DNA from 2 places in the Nitratireductor sp. PBL-C9 genome. Region 1 is predicted to be linked to the other one. Evidence: predicted binding sites of a transcription regulator. Region 1 holds the regulator's gene; the other holds the start of a gene.
The links. The regulator LexA, encoded in region 1, represses DNA repair genes until DNA is damaged. The targets are predictions, from matches to a motif close to TGTTCNNNNTGTGTTCNG.
Positions count from the first base shown of each region.

Region 2: a site for LexA is predicted at 4,605-4,622, ahead of ACRTG1_RS14250 (YifB family Mg chelatase-like AAA ATPase). Genes of this name have one in related genera too.

Region 1 covers NZ_JBPAXW010000012.1:4,704-12,187, reverse strand. The annotation lists gene ACRTG1_RS22050 (hypothetical protein) at 83-229, shown strand; gene gyrA (DNA gyrase subunit A) at 278-3,133, opposite strand; gene ACRTG1_RS22040 (MarC family protein) at 3,365-3,997, shown strand; gene lexA (transcriptional repressor LexA) at 4,084-4,806, shown strand; gene ACRTG1_RS22030 (NAD(P)H-hydrate dehydratase) at 4,899-6,404, opposite strand; gene ACRTG1_RS22025 (P-II family nitrogen regulator) at 6,685-7,023, shown strand; gene glnA (type I glutamate--ammonia ligase) at 7,092-7,484, shown strand, end outside.
Region 2 covers NZ_JBPAXW010000006.1:153,376-160,859, reverse strand. The annotation lists tRNA gene ACRTG1_RS14275 (tRNA-Leu) at 79-163, shown strand; gene ACRTG1_RS14270 (serine hydrolase domain-containing protein) at 221-1,444, opposite strand; gene ACRTG1_RS14265 (septal ring lytic transglycosylase RlpA family protein) at 1,592-1,948, shown strand; gene ACRTG1_RS14260 (putative bifunctional diguanylate cyclase/phosphodiesterase) at 1,987-3,342, opposite strand; gene gshB (glutathione synthase) at 3,550-4,497, shown strand; gene ACRTG1_RS14250 (YifB family Mg chelatase-like AAA ATPase) at 4,716-6,251, shown strand; gene ACRTG1_RS14245 (DUF1801 domain-containing protein) at 6,402-6,806, opposite strand; gene ACRTG1_RS14240 (SRPBCC family protein) at 6,854-7,264, opposite strand; gene ACRTG1_RS14235 (ArsR/SmtB family transcription factor) at 7,261-7,484, opposite strand, start outside.

The DNA.
Region 1 (7,484 bases):
TCAGGACACCAATGGCAGGGAGAGCGCCAGCCATGAAACCAAATGGCGTCTCTCTTCGTTAACAGGCCAAAGGAGACAAGCCATGCTTATCTTTACGCTCGCTGCCGCAATGACCGTCGCCATGCTGATCGCAACGGCGGTCGGCCTTCATGAAGAGGCCAACCGCATCAAGCTGGAAAACCGCGTGCGCAACACGGGCCGCAACACGGGCCATCGCCGCCTGCGTTAAAGGGCAGGAACGAATCCCTGCCCCTTACGTTTGGAAGAAGGCTGCAGATTATTCGGCAGCGCCCTCGCCGCCAGAAGCACCGTCTTCGCCAGCGCCATTGTCGGCACCAGTGTCAGGCGTATCCGCGTTGGCCGCAGGAGCTTCCCCCGCCTCGGCTGCGGCTTCTCCGTCCAGCGCTTCCATCTCTTCTTCTTCGGCCTGCGTATCGGAAATACGCTCAACCGAAACCACCTTCTCGCCCTTGGCCGTGTTGAAGATGGTCACGCCCTTGGTGGCGCGGCTTGCGATGCGGATGCCACCGACCGGAACGCGGATGACCTGACCGGCATTGGAAACCAGCATGATCTGGTCTTCCTGCTCGACCGGGAACGCCGCGATGAGCGGACCGATCTCGCCGGTTTTGGAGACATCGGTGGCGCGAATGCCCTTGCCGCCACGTCCGGTGACACGGAAGTCGTAGCTGGACGAGCGCTTGCCATAGCCGAACTCGCTGACGGTCAGCACCATCTGCTCGCGCGCCTGAAGCTCTTCGAAGCGCTCCGTGGACAGGCTTTCCTCCTCACCGACATCCTCGTTGGTGAGCGCCACTTCCTCTTCTTCACCCGAAGCCTGACGCCGCTCGGCGGCGGCCTGCTTGAGATAGGCAGCGCGTTCGGCCGGGCTTGCCTCCACATGGGCCAGAATGGCCATGGAGATGACCCGGTCGCCCTCGGCCAGATTGATGCCGCGCACACCGATCGAGTTGCGTCCGGCGAATACGCGTACATCGGTGACGCAGAAGCGGATGCACTGGCCCGAAGCCGCCGTCAGCAGAACGTCGTCGTCTTCGGTACAGGTGAAGACGCCGAGGATCTCGTCGCTCGGGTCATCCAGCTTCATGGCGATCTTGCCATTGCGGTTGACCTGAACGAAATCCGACAGCTTGTTGCGCCGCACCGTGCCGCGCGTGGTGGCGAACATGACGTCGAGCGCGCCCCAGCTCTCTTCATCCTCCGGAAGCGGCATGATCGTGGTGATGCTCTCGCCCTCTTCGAGCGGCAGCATGTTGCGCAGGAACTTGCCGACCGATTGCGGCGTACCGACCGGCAGACGCCAGACCTTCTCCTTGTAGACAATGCCACGCGAGGAGAAGAACAGGATCGGCGTGTGGGTGTTGGCGACGAAGAGCTGGGTGACGAAATCCTCGTCCTTGGTCGACATGCCCGAGCGGCCCTTGCCGCCACGCGCCTGCGCCCGGTAGATCGAAAGCGGCACGCGCTTGATGTAGCCCTTGCGCGTGACCGTGACGACCATGTCTTCACGCTGGATCAGGTCCTCATCGTCGAGATCTGCGCCACCTTCGGTGATCTCGGTGCGGCGCGGCGTGCCGAACTCGTCGCGCACGCCGATGAGCTCGTCCTTGACGATCTGCTGAATGCGGGCGCGCGAAGACAGAATCTCGAGGAAATCCGCGATCTCCACACCGATCTTGTTCAATTCGTCGGCGATCTCGTCGCGTCCGAGCGCGGTGAGGCGCTGGAGACGCAGCTCGAGGATCGAACGCGCCTGTTCTTCGGAGAGATTGTAGGTGCCATCCTCGTTGATGCGGTGACGCGGATCATCGATCAGCAGGATCAGCGCTTCCACATCGGAGGCCGGCCAGCGGCGCTCCATCAACTGCTCGCGCGCGGTCTGCGGATCGGGCGCGTGACGGATGAGCTTGATCACCTCGTCGATATTGGCAACGGCAATCGCAAGGCCAACCAGGACGTGCGCGCGCTCGCGCGCCTTGCGCAGCAGGTACTTGGTGCGCCGGCTGACCACTTCCTCGCGGAAGTAGACAAAGGCCTGGAGCAGATCAAGCAGGTTCATCTGTTCCGGCTTGCCGCCGTTGAGCGCCACCATGTTGGCGCCAAAGGAGGTCTGAAGCGGCGTGAAGCGGTAAAGCTGGTTCAGCACCACATCGGCAACGGCGTCGCGCTTCAGCTCGACCACGACGCGGTAACCCTGACGGTCACTCTCGTCGCGAATGTCGGAAATGCCTTCAATGCGCTTGTCGCGGACCAGCTCGGCCATCTTTTCGATCATCGACGCCTTGTTCACCTGATAGGGAACTTCGGTGATGATGATGGCTTCGCGATCATTGCGCGCCGGCTCGATCGAGACCTTGCCGCGCATGAGGATCGAGCCGCGGCCCGTCTCATAGGCGCTGCGGATACCTGAACGGCCGAGAATCAGGCCGCCGGTCGGGAAATCGGGACCGGGAATGATCTCCTGCAACTGCGGCAGGCCGAGTGCGGGGTTCTCGATCAGCGCCACGCAGCCATTGATGACTTCGACCAGATTGTGCGGCGGAATGTTCGTCGCCATGCCGACGGCGATACCACCCGAACCATTGACCAGAAGGTTCGGATAGCGCGCCGGAAGCACGCGCGGCTCGCTGGAGGAGCCGTCATAGGTGTCCTGAAAATCGACCGTGTCCTTGTCGATGTCTTCCAGAAGCTCATGCGCGCCCTTGGTGAGACGCGACTCGGTGTAACGCATTGCCGCCGGCGGATCGCCGTCGATGGAGCCGAAATTGCCCTGCCCGTCGACCAGCGGCAGGCGCATGGACCAGTTCTGCGCCATACGCACCAAGGCGTCGTAGATGGCGGCATCGCCGTGCGGGTGGTATTTACCCATCACGTCGGCAACGGGGCGGGCCGATTTCACATATTTGCGGTTCCAGTGGTAACCGCTCTCATGGGATGCATAGAGAATGCGCCGATGCACCGGCTTCAGACCATCGCGTGCATCCGGCAGGGCGCGGCTCACGATCACGCTCATCGCATAATCGAGATAAGAGCGCTGCATCTCCTCGACAATGGAAATCGGCTCGATTTCGTCGGGCTCGCCCGATCCGTTCGGCGTCGTCTGGTCAGTCAAAACGTGTCACATTCTTAATGAGGAATCACATACTCTTTATATATGAGCCGTCAGCGATTCTCCAATTGAGCATCCGTTTTTGATGACGGAAATCCAACGCAATTTCAGGCGCATACGAACCTCCTGGGGATGAGCGCCTTGACAAATTGCCGCAGGAAGCGAGCCTGCGTGAAGAATGAGGGCTTTTCCCTCGCATCCAAGCTGGGCTAGAGAGGCCGCAAGGAGAACCCGATGCCTGGTTACGATACCGTTTTCAACGCCTTCGTCACATTGCTGGTAACCGTCGATCCGCCAGGGCTTGCGCCGCTCTTTCTGGCGCTGACAGCGGGCATGAACCGCTCGGAGCGCAATCAGGTGGCCGTGCGCGCAGCCATCATCGGATTCGCCGTTCTGGCCCTGTTCGGCGTCGCTGGCAGCGCCATTCTGGCCGTGTTCGGCATCACGCTTCCCGCCTTCCGTGTGGCAGGCGGCCTGCTTCTGTTCTTCATCGCCTTCGAGATGATCTTCGAGCGCCGCCAGGAGCGCCACGAAAAGAGTGCCGAGCGCGCGATCACGCGCGACATGATCCGCAACATCGCCGCCTTCCCGCTGGCCATTCCGCTGATCGCGGGTCCCGGCGCCATCTCGGCCACCGTGCTTCTTTCGGGCGAGTTCAATTCGATTCTTGGCACCATCGCGCTGCTCGGCATCCTGCTTGGAACGATCCTCCTCACCTATGCCGTTTTCACGCTGGCGGAGCGCGTGGACCGCTTTCTGGGCGAAACGGGACGCTCCATCCTGACGCGCCTCCTGGGCGTCATTCTGGCAGCCCTCGCGGTCCAGTTCGTGGCAGACGGAGCCAAGGCGCTTTTCGCTGCGCCATAGGCGCTGCAACCGGACGGTTGCGGAACACAACTGGAACATATAGAGTATGTTCTGGTTTTGTTTTTAACTGATTCTCGGTGGCGCCCATGCTGACCCGCAAGCAGCACGAACTTCTTCTGTTCATCCATGAACGACTGAAGGAGACCGGAATCCCGCCCTCCTTCGATGAAATGAAGGAGGCGCTCGACCTCGCCTCCAAGTCCGGCATTCACCGGCTGATCACGGCTCTGGAGGAGCGCGGCTTCATTCGCCGGCTCCCGAACAGGGCGCGTGCGCTGGAGGTTCTGCGGCTTCCCGATTCCATCGCGCCGGGCCTCAATTCCGCCGCGCGCGGCTTTTCGCCAAGCGTCATCGAGGGCAGCCTCGGCAAGACGCCCGCGCCAGCGGCCTCCAAGCCTGCCGCCAGCAATGATGACGCGCTTTCCGGCGTCGTTTCCGTGCCTGTGATGGGCCGCATCGCTGCCGGTGTCCCCATCGACGCCATTCAGCACCAGACCCATTCCATCGCGGTTCCGCCGGACATGCTTACCGGTGGCGATCACTACGCGCTTGAGGTCAAGGGCGACTCGATGATCGATGCGGGCATTTTCGATGGCGACACGGTGATCATCCGCGAGACGCAGACCGCCAATCCCGGCGAGATCGTCGTGGCGCTGGTGGATCAGGAAGAGGCAACGCTGAAGCGCTTCCGCCGCAAGGGCGCATCGATTGCCCTTGAAGCCGCCAATCCGGCTTACGAAACCCGTATCTTCGGCCCCGACCGCGTCAAGGTGCAGGGTCGCCTCGTCGGCCTGATGCGCCGCTACTGAGTTTAAGACTATCCGGGGCGGCTTCAGGCATGCCCCGGCTCCGATGCCATCCGGCATCCAGAATGCGCGCTCTTTTCAAGCTCCGCGTCGGTTCAGCCAACATCGTCCGGGAAGAGCGCCTGGAAGACATGCGGAAGCATCTCGGGGAGGTCTTCCGCAATCAGGCCCCGGCCAAACATCCCGCCAGCCTCTGCATGCAGCCACACGCCGGCCGATGCCGCTTCGAAGACCGGCATGCCCTGCGCCAGAAGGCTGGCCACAATCCCGCACAGAACATCGCCAGAGCCCGCCGTCGCCAGGAAACGCGATCCGTTGGTGTTGATCGCGGCGCGCCCGTCCGGGCAGGCGACGACCGTGTCCGCCCCCTTCAGGATGATCACCGCTCCTGAGCGCTCTGCCGCTGCGCGCGCACGCTCCACCTTGGACATGGAAGCGTCAGCCGCGAGATCGCCGAAGAGGCGCGCGAATTCACCGTCATGCGGCGTCAGCACGGTCGCTAAGGCGGAGCTTCTCACGGCCTCGAAGAGCGTATCGGGCGCATCGGCAAAGGCGGTGATGGCGTCGGCATCCAGCACCAGCCCTTTCAGCCCTTCATCGCGCTCCAGAAAACCCAGCGCGAAGCTGCGCGTGCGCTCGCCTGTGCCGGCTGCCGGGCCGAGAACAGCGGCTGTCGGTTTTCGCTCATCGAGGAAGGCGATGAGTTCATCCACTGCCTCCGCCTTGCGCAGCATGATTGAGGTCAGGTGCATCGCGTTCACCGACAGGGCGTTTGCAGGCGAAAGCACCGTCACGGCCCCTGCCCCGGCGCGCGCCGCGCCACGCGCGGCAAGCCGCGCAGCACCAGTGGATGCGCCACCGCCCGAAACAACCGCCACATGACCACGCACATATTTGTGCGCATCGATCTCCACCGCCGGCACGGCGTCGCGCCAGAGCGCCGGACCATTCTCCCAGAGGGCGATATCCATTGATGCAAGCGCCGTCTCGGCAATGCCGATATCGGCCACGACCAGCTCGCCACACAGGCGTCGACCGGGCATGAGCAGATGCCCCGGCTTTTTGCGGAAAAACGTGACGGTCAGGTCCGCATTGAAGCAGCTGCCGAGGGGCTTGCCCGTGAGACCCGAAAGACCGGACGGAAGATCGACGGCAACCACCGGGACGCCCGCAGCCGCAACCCGCTCGATGAGTTCGGCCTCGATGCCCGCGATTGGCTTTGAAAGCCCGGCGCCATAGAGCGCGTCAACCACCAGCCAGCCGGCTTCGGGGCGAAAATCGGCCAAAGCCTCGGGCGTTACAAAACAGTCCTCGCGCGCCCTGGCGGCATCGCTGTCTTCCCGCGGCGCAGCATCGGCGAACAGGCGAACATTGACGCCGCGCTCGGCCAGAAGCCGCGCAATGACATAGCCGTCACCGCCATTGTTGCCCGGTCCGCAGAGAACCGCGACGCCAGCAGCGCCGGAAAACCGCTCGAGGATAAGATCAGCCACCGCCGCGCCGGCATTGCGCATCAGCCCGTACCCGTCATGAGGGCCGGCTGCGATGGCCGCGCGATCCACATTGCCCATTTCTTCAGGTGTCAGAACAACCATACGCATAACAAGCTGCCGCTTTCTTCGGCTCATTGCATATTTTTTAAGCAAGTCTCAAACTGCGAACCGCACCGCATGGTTCCCATCTTGCTATCCGGGGGCGCTCGCCTAGCATGCCAAAGCCGGAGAAAACCGCGTCGCGCCAATTCTCAAACGCAGAATGCAGCGTTTGGCACGCAACATGCAAGGCTCTGTCACGAGTTGGCATGTTTCGTGCTTCAACCGAACCGGAGCAATAAGGGATGCGGACCATCCGTCCCCGAACCCATTTGGAGGCCACCGAGGCATGAAAAAGGTCGAAGCGATCATCAAACCCTTCAAGCTCGATGAGGTGAAGGAGGCCCTTCAGGAAATCGGCCTTCAGGGCATCACCGTCATCGAGGCGAAGGGTTTCGGACGCCAGAAAGGCCACACCGAGCTCTATCGCGGGGCGGAATATGTCGTCGACTTCCTCCCCAAGGTGAAGATCGAGGTCGTCCTGCCGGACGAAACCGTCGACGCCGCCATCGAGGCGATCCGCAAGGCAGCCCAGACAGGCCGCATCGGCGACGGCAAGATCTTCGTCACCAATGTTGAAGAGGTCATCCGCATCCGCACCGGCGAGACCGGCGCAGACGCAGTCTGACCCCAACCACCAGTTCCCGGACCCGGTCCGGATCATCAGGCAAGCTCATCGCAAACAGGAAAGCGAATATGACCACAGCACAAGACATCATGAAGCAGATCAAGGAAAACGACGTAAAGTTCGTCGATCTTCGCTTCACGGATCCAAGAGGCAAGCTTCACCATGTCACGATGGATGTCACGGCCGTGGATGAGGACATGTTCGCCGATGGCGTCATGTTCGACGGCTCGTCCATTGCCGGCTGGAAGGCGATCAACGAGTCCGACATGGTTCTGATGCCGGAGCCCGACACGGCGCATATGGACCCGTTCTTCGCCCAGTCCACGATGGCCATCGTCTGCGACATTCTCGACCCGATCTCCGGCGAGGCCTACAACCGTGACCCGCGCGGCACCGCCAAGAAGGCAGAAGCCTTCCTCAAGGCCGAAGGCTTTGGCGACACCGTCTATGTGGGCCCGGAG
Region 2 (7,484 bases), on a different contig from region 1:
CCATGTCATTTTCTTTACAAACATCAAAATCCGCGTTGACACGGAAGGGTTTGCCCCCTACATCGGCATCGCACACCTGCCCAGGTGGCGGAATTGGTAGACGCGCACGGTTCAGGTCCGTGTGCCGCGAGGCGTGGAGGTTCGAGTCCTCTCCTGGGCACCATCCCCTTCCCGACAAATGAATCCGGTTTTGTCAGCAGCGCTTGCTGCTGCCTGCGTATCAGCGCTTCGGGCGCGGTCCGGGCGGGTTATCGGGGACCAGCTCCTCAGCAATTTTCTGAACAATGTCAGTGGCGCGGTTGGGCACATTGCCCTGCCAGTCATCGAACGCCTCTTCCCTGTAGGTCACGGCAACGGCAATGGTCACGCGGCCTTCGGGTGAATGGCCCTGCGGCAGCGTGGCGACAGCCGATGCATTGCCGGCAAAGGATGGCGTCTGCATGACCCAGTCCCCGCGCAGCATCGCGCCAAGGCCGTAGCTGAAGGCGCTGTCCAGCGTGTGGCAGTTGGGGCAGCCCTCAAGCGGACTTCCAAAGCCGATCAGGCGCGGCTCGATCATGGCCTTGCGGGATTGCGGCTGCAGGAACCCGTCGATGCCGGTGATCGTGTCGAAGCTGCGGGCCATGTCGGAAATGCCCGTCGTTTGAACCGAGCCCTGCGCCAGTGTCCAGGAAGGATTCCAGTGGGTGGCGTCCTCCCAGACGCCGCGCTCGGCGGTGTAGGAGTGCACCACCGGTTCCGGGACAGACGGCGTGTCATGACCCTGCGTCTGCGAGAGATTGAGCGGATCGAGAACGTAGCGCTGCATCAGTGCGGCGAGCTTTTCGCCCGTGGCCGCCTCCATCACGCGCCCGAGGATGACATAGCCTGAATGGGAATAGTCCCAGTTCTCTCCGGGCGCAAAGCGACGGGGGGTGGACAGGCTGACATCGATCAGCTCTTCCGGGGTCCACTGTCGAAAAGGATCGGCATAGAAGGGTTCGAGAAATCCTTTCTCACTCGCCACGTGATCGGGGTAGCCCGCCGTCATGTTAAGCAGCATGCGGGGCGTCGCCGTGTCGGCGGCGGGCAGGTCGGGCATCCATTCTGCAATGGGGCGGTCGAGGTCGAAGCGCCCCTCCTCCGCAAGCCGCAGCGCCACTGCCGCAACATAGGTGAGCGCAACCGCGCCATTGCGAAAGTGCCCGTCCGTGGTGAGCGGCACGCCCGGCATCGCTTCGCCATGGGCAAGCGTGATGAGCGGCTCGCCATCAATCCGCACCTCCAGAAGAAGCGCGTTGAGCTTCATGGCGTCGAAGGCGTCGAGCGCGATCTTCTGCACGGCGTCTGCCCCTGGACCGGTTTCCTGTGCTGCAAGCGGCGTGGAAGCCAGGAGCAGGCCGGCAAGCCCTGTAAGGCCGACAAGCCTGCGGGTGGAGCGAAGAGTGCGCGGCGTGTCGGTCAAGGAAGCCTCCCTCAAGGGCATAGGCGAAGCAGAAAAGCCCGAGAACGGCCCATCCTGCGTCGCAATTTCATGCCGTGGCGGCAGCTGCCGCTACGTCGCCTCATTTCGCCGCTATGCGGCCGCTACGTCAACTCCAGGAAACTGATAATGCATAGGCGACTTTCCCGCGGCGCGATGATCGCGCCGGCAGCCGCTTTGTTCGTTGCGGTGTTGTCCGCACCGGCGTCAGCACAGTGCGGCAGCGCGTCATGGTACGCGCTTACGTCGAAGACGGCTTCAGGCGAGCGGATGAACCCGGCTGCGATGACCGCAGCGCACCGCACCCTGCCCTTCGGCACGAAACTGCGTGTAACCAACGAGCGCAATGGCCGCAGCGTGGTCGTGCGGATCAATGATCGCGGCCCCTTTGCGCGTGGCCGCATTCTCGATCTGTCAAAGGCTGCTGCAGCGAAGCTCGGCTTCATTCGCGCCGGCCACACCAGGGTCTGTCTGGAAAAGCGCTAGGGTCAGGCCCCAAGCTGGCAAGCGAGCCGGAAGGCGGGTTAGCTGCTCGCGCGCTGCAGTGTTTTCTGTTCGCCCGTATGGTGGAGATAGCCAAGCGTGGCGTCGGCATTGCAGGGACGCCCGAAGAGATAGCCCTGCCCGCCCGCGCAGCCAAACTGCGTGAGGCGCTCGGCCTGTGCCTCGGCTTCGATGCCTTCGGCAACCACCTCCATGCCAAGCCCCTCGCACATGGCGAGAATGGCGCGGATGATGTGTTCGGACGGCCGGTCTTCCAGGATCGAGGCGACGAAGGCGCGGTCGATCTTGAGCTTGTCGAAATGGAACTCGCGCAGCCGGCCAAGGCTCGACTGTCCGGTGCCGAAATCATCCAGCGAAACGCGAATGCCAACCCGCCGCAGATCCTCAACGATGCGCTGTGCGGATGCCGGGTCGTTCATCAGGCCCGTTTCGGTGATCTCGATCTCCAGCCGGCGCGGATCGAAGCCCGTCTGTTCGAGAATGGAGAGAATCTGCAGGCCGGTATTGTGATCGACCAGTTGAGACGGCGACAGGTTGAACGAGAGGAACAGATCCTCCGGCCAGTCGCGTGCGGCTTCCGTGGCCTTGCGCAGCACCAGCTGCGATAACGGGCCGATGATGCCGCGTTCTTCGGCGATGGGAATGAAGATGCCCGGCGAAACCGGTCCCAGATCCCGGTCGGTCCAGCGCGCCAGCGTCTCGAAGCCCACCGTGCGGCGGGTTTCCAGATCGACGATCGGCTGGAAATGCGGCTCCACCTCGCCGGCGGCGACCGCCCGGCGCAGGGCCTGCTCGATATGGGTTACGCGCTTGGCGGCCTCTTCCATCTCGCGGGTGTAGACCACGACTGCGCCGCGCCCCGTGCGCTTGGCCTGATAGAGCGCGGTTTCCGCCTTGTTGAGCAGAACCTCGCCTGTCTCTTCCTCGGAATAATAGAGGGAGCAGCCGGCAGACGCCGAAAGCCGCGCGGTGCGGTGGCCGACATCATAGGGGGCAGAGAGAATTTCGATCAGAAGCCGTGTCTTCTCGCGGGCGGCCTCCTCGCTGAAGACCAGTGGAAACAGAAAGGCGAATTCGTCTGCGCCGATGCGGGTGACCGTGGAGTGCGTATCCATCGCGGCGCGCAGCCGCATGGCCACCTGCTGCAGGATTTCATCGCCCGCGGCGCGGCCAAAAAGGTCGTTGATCGGCTTGAAGCCATCGAGATCCAGTACGCCGATGGCGAAAGGAGCGGGGTCGTCCGCGCGTTCCTCGATCAGCCGGTCGATCTTGTCGAAGAATCGGCGCATGTTTCCGAGGCCCGTCAACGCATCGGTGAAGGCAAAGTCGGACTGGTCCGCCGTTATCGTCCGTGCTTGTGCGGGCGCCGGCTGCATCGAAACTCCGTTATGCGGGCGATCTTGTTCTCGATGCGCCGAACAGTGGACGCAAAGTGTTTATGAATCGTATCCAATATAACGTTATCGTGAACAGTCTTTTGTTCATCGACGGCGCGGCGTGACGTCTGTGCGGCATCCACAGCTTGACAGAAGCATGCGCGGGCCGTCATCTGCCGCACAACAGTCCCCTCCGGAGCTCTTTCCATGTCCCTGAAAGTCGCGGTCCAGATGGACCATATCTCCACCATTTCGATTGCCGGCGACACCAGCTTCGCGCTCGCTCTGGAAGCGCAGAGGCGGGGCCATGCGCTCTGGCACTACACGCCGGATCGTCTCTCCATGGCCGATGGCAAGGTCATCGCCTGGGCCGAGACGCTTGAGGTGCGCGATGAGGAGGGCAACCACTTCACGCTCGGCGAGCCGCAGCGCACGGACCTTTCGGAGCTGGATGTGGTGCTTCTGCGCCAGGATCCGCCCTTCGACATGAATTACATCACCACGACGCATATTCTGGAGCGCATTCACCCGAAGACGCTCGTGGTCAATGATCCGGCCTGGGTGCGCAACAGCCCGGAAAAGATCTTCGTGACGGAATTCGCCGACCTGATGCCGGAAACGCTGATCACCCGCGATCCGCGCGAGGTCGATGATTTCCGCAGGAAGCATGGCGACATCATCGTCAAGCCGCTCTACGGCAATGGCGGCGCCGGTATCTTCCACCTCAAGGAGGGAGACCGCAATCTGGCCTCGCTTCTGGAAATGTTCATGGAAGCGTTCCGCGAGCCCTTCATCGTGCAGCGCTACCTGAAAGAGGTGCGTGGCGGCGACAAGCGCATCATCCTCATTGAGGGTGAGCCGGTTGGCGCCATCAACCGTGTGCCGGCCGAGCACGATTCGCGCTCCAACATGCATGTGGGCGGTCGCGCCGAACATGCGGAACTGACGGATCGCGAGCGCGAGATCTGCGAGCGCATCGGGCCGTCGCTGCGCGAGCGCGGTTTCACGCTGGTTGGTATCGATGTCATCGGCGACTGGCTGACGGAGATCAATGTGACCTCTCCGACGGGCCTCCGCGAGGTCAAGAAATTCGGCGGCGCGGATATTGCCGCACTGTTCTGGGATGCCGTCGAGGCGCGCTGCGCCGCAGTCTGAGCGCTGCATCATGCAGAAGGTTTAAGGGGCGGGCCGCGTTTGCGCTCGCCCCGATCTGTTCTCCCGGCACAACTCTCTGCAACCTGCCGACAACCTTTGCGCTAGGTTGTTCTCTCAATGTTCTTGATCTGATCGCCTGAAGCTGCTTCAATGCGGTTGCAAGGGGATTGGAACTCGTGTTCTGGCTGCAATGCCGGGCGTGCGCAGGGGGAGAGCACATGGTTTCGCATGTGAGCACTGTGGCATTTCAGGGCGTGGAGGCTGTGCCTGTCGAGGTGCAGGTGATGGTGGCTCCCGGCAAGATGGGGATGCAGATCGTCGGGCTGGCCGACAAGGCCGTCGCGGAAAGCCGGGAGCGGGTGCAGGCGGCGCTTCATGCGTCGGGCCTTTCCATGCCGCCCAAGAAGGTGACGATCAACCTCGCACCTGCGGACCTGCCCAAAGAGGGCAGCCATTACGATTTGCCGATTGCGCTGGGTCTCATGGCCGCTCTCGGCGCGATTCCCGGCGATTCATTAGCTGGCTATGTCGTGCTTGGAGAACTTTCTCTCGATGGCACGGTGGCGGCGGTGAACGGTGTTCTGCCGGCGGCCATCGGGGCGAATGCGATGGGGCGCGGCCTGATCTGCCCGCATGCCTGCGGCGCGGAGGCCGCGTGGGCCAGCGCGGATCTCGACATTCTCGCGCCGCGCAGCCTCATCGCGCTCGCCAATCATTTCAAGGGTAGCCAGGTGATGAGCCGCCCGGAGCCGGCTCTCGGGCCGCCGCCGGTCAGATTGCCGGATCTTGCCGACATCAAAGGGCAGGAGGGGGCCAAGCGGGTTCTGGAGGTGGCAGCCGCTGGCGGGCACAATCTTCTGATGAATGGTCCGCCCGGGGCAGGCAAGTCGATGCTGGCGCAGCGCCTGCCATCCATTCTGCCGCCCCTGTCTCCGCGCGAATTGCTGGAAGTCTCCATGATCGCTTCCATTGCCGGGGAACTGGCGGAGGGCAAACTCACTGATCAGCGTCCGTTTCGCGCGCCGCATCACTCGGCCTCAATGGCGGCCATCGTGGGCGGCGGATTGAAGGCGCGTCCCGGCGAGGCTTCGCTGGCGCATCACGGGGTTCTGTTTCTGGACGAGTTGCCGGAGTTTTCACCGCAGGTTCTGGATTCGCTGCGCCAGCCGCTGGAAACCGCCGAATGCGTGATCGCGCGCGCAAATCACCGGGTCAGCTATCCGGCGCGTATTCAGCTTGTTGCGGCCATGAACCCGTGCCGTTGCGGCATGGCCGGGGAGCCGGGGCATCGCTGCCGGCGCGGCCCGCGCTGCCAGACTGATTATCAGGCGCGCATTTCGGGGCCGCTGCTCGACCGTATCGATCTTCGGGTCGATGTTCCCGCCGTCTCCGCGAGCGATCTTATCGGCGGGGGCGGGCGTTCGGAGCCCAGTGCGGTGGTTGCGGAGCGCGTCAGCTGGGCACGCGCCATGCAACAGGAGCGATATACGGCGCTGGGCCTGCCTGCGTGGACGACCAATGCCTCCTGCTCGGCCGCAATGATCGAGGATGTGGTGACGCTTGATGCGCCATGCACGGCGCTCATTCGGGAGGCCAGCGAGAAGCTCGGCTTTTCCGCGCGCGCGTATCACCGGGTTCTCAAGGTCGCGCGCACGCTGGCCGATCTGGATGGCGCCGGCGATGTGACGCGAACCCATCTGGCCGAGGCAATCTCCTATCGCGTGGCCGGCACGGTGCGCGCAGAGGCGGCGTGACGCTCTGCCGTTTCGTTTGCCTGTCCGGTGTTCGATGAGGCGGTGCGGAGGCGCGTGGTGGCCGGTGGTTTGCCGGGTAATTGTCTTGACTGGCGGTGCATCGCGGGTGTGGGTGTGTGTGCCCCGGGGTCCCAAGGGAGGGCAAGGCGGTTAGCCGGCGTGCTTCTTGTGGCCTGTCGATGCATTCAGTTCGGCTGCGGCCTTCAGAAGGGCCTTGAGCGCGTCTTCATCAATCGCATCGCCTTCGTGAAAGTCGATGGCGCGGCGGGTGTTGCCTTCGAGGCTGGCGTTGAAAAGGCCGGACGGGTCGTCCAGCTTCGCGCCTTTGGCGAAGGTCATTTTCACGGCCTTCTTGTAGGTCTCTCCGGTGCACAGCATGCCGTCCTGATACCAGACGGGAACGCCACGCCATTTCCATTCTTCCGTCACTTGCGGCAGGGCCTCCTGGACCAGTTGCCGAAGGTGGGCGAGGGTTTCGCCGCGCCAGTCATTCAGTTCCGCAATGCGTGCATCGATCTGTTCTGACGGGGTTTTGCCGGTGTCGGTTGCGCTCATGGGGCGATCTCCGATTGTTCTTTCTTGTGCGTGTCTGCTTTCGATGCTCAGTCGAGGCGTTCAAGAACCCTTTCGAGCTCCGCGATGAAGCGCGGCCATGCAGCGCTTGCGCCGCGATGGTAGGGCTTCTGTTCTGGCAGAAAGCCCTCCTGCTCCATGCGCAGCAATGTGCCGCCCGCCGTCGGCGTCAGCGTCCATGTGACAGTGCTGCGCAGATCCTTTGTGTCCCAGGCGTAGGAAAGCGTTCGGTACGGTTCGGCCTCTTCCACCACGCAGTCAACGCCACCCCAGTCTGCGGTCAGGCTGAAGCGGTGTCCGACGCGGGGTGCGAAATCGTTCTTCATCAGCCATTCGGCGATCAGGTGCGGCTGGGTGAGCGCCCGCCAGACCTTTTCCGGCGGATGCGAAAGCGCGCGCTCCACCACCACACAGAGCGTTTCGGCTGTTGCGTCGTTCATTGATCCATCCTGTCGAGAAGATCTTCCAGATCATCGAACCGGTTCTCCCAGAAGCCGGCCATCTCACGCGTCCAGTCGAGGAGCGGGGCCAGCGCAACCGGGTCGGCGCTGTAAAAAGTCTGTCGGCCGCTTTGCCGGTCATGCACCAGCCCGGCGCGCTTCAACACGCCAAGATGCTTGGAAACGGCGGGCTGCGATACCCCGGCCCCGGCGGTGAGGG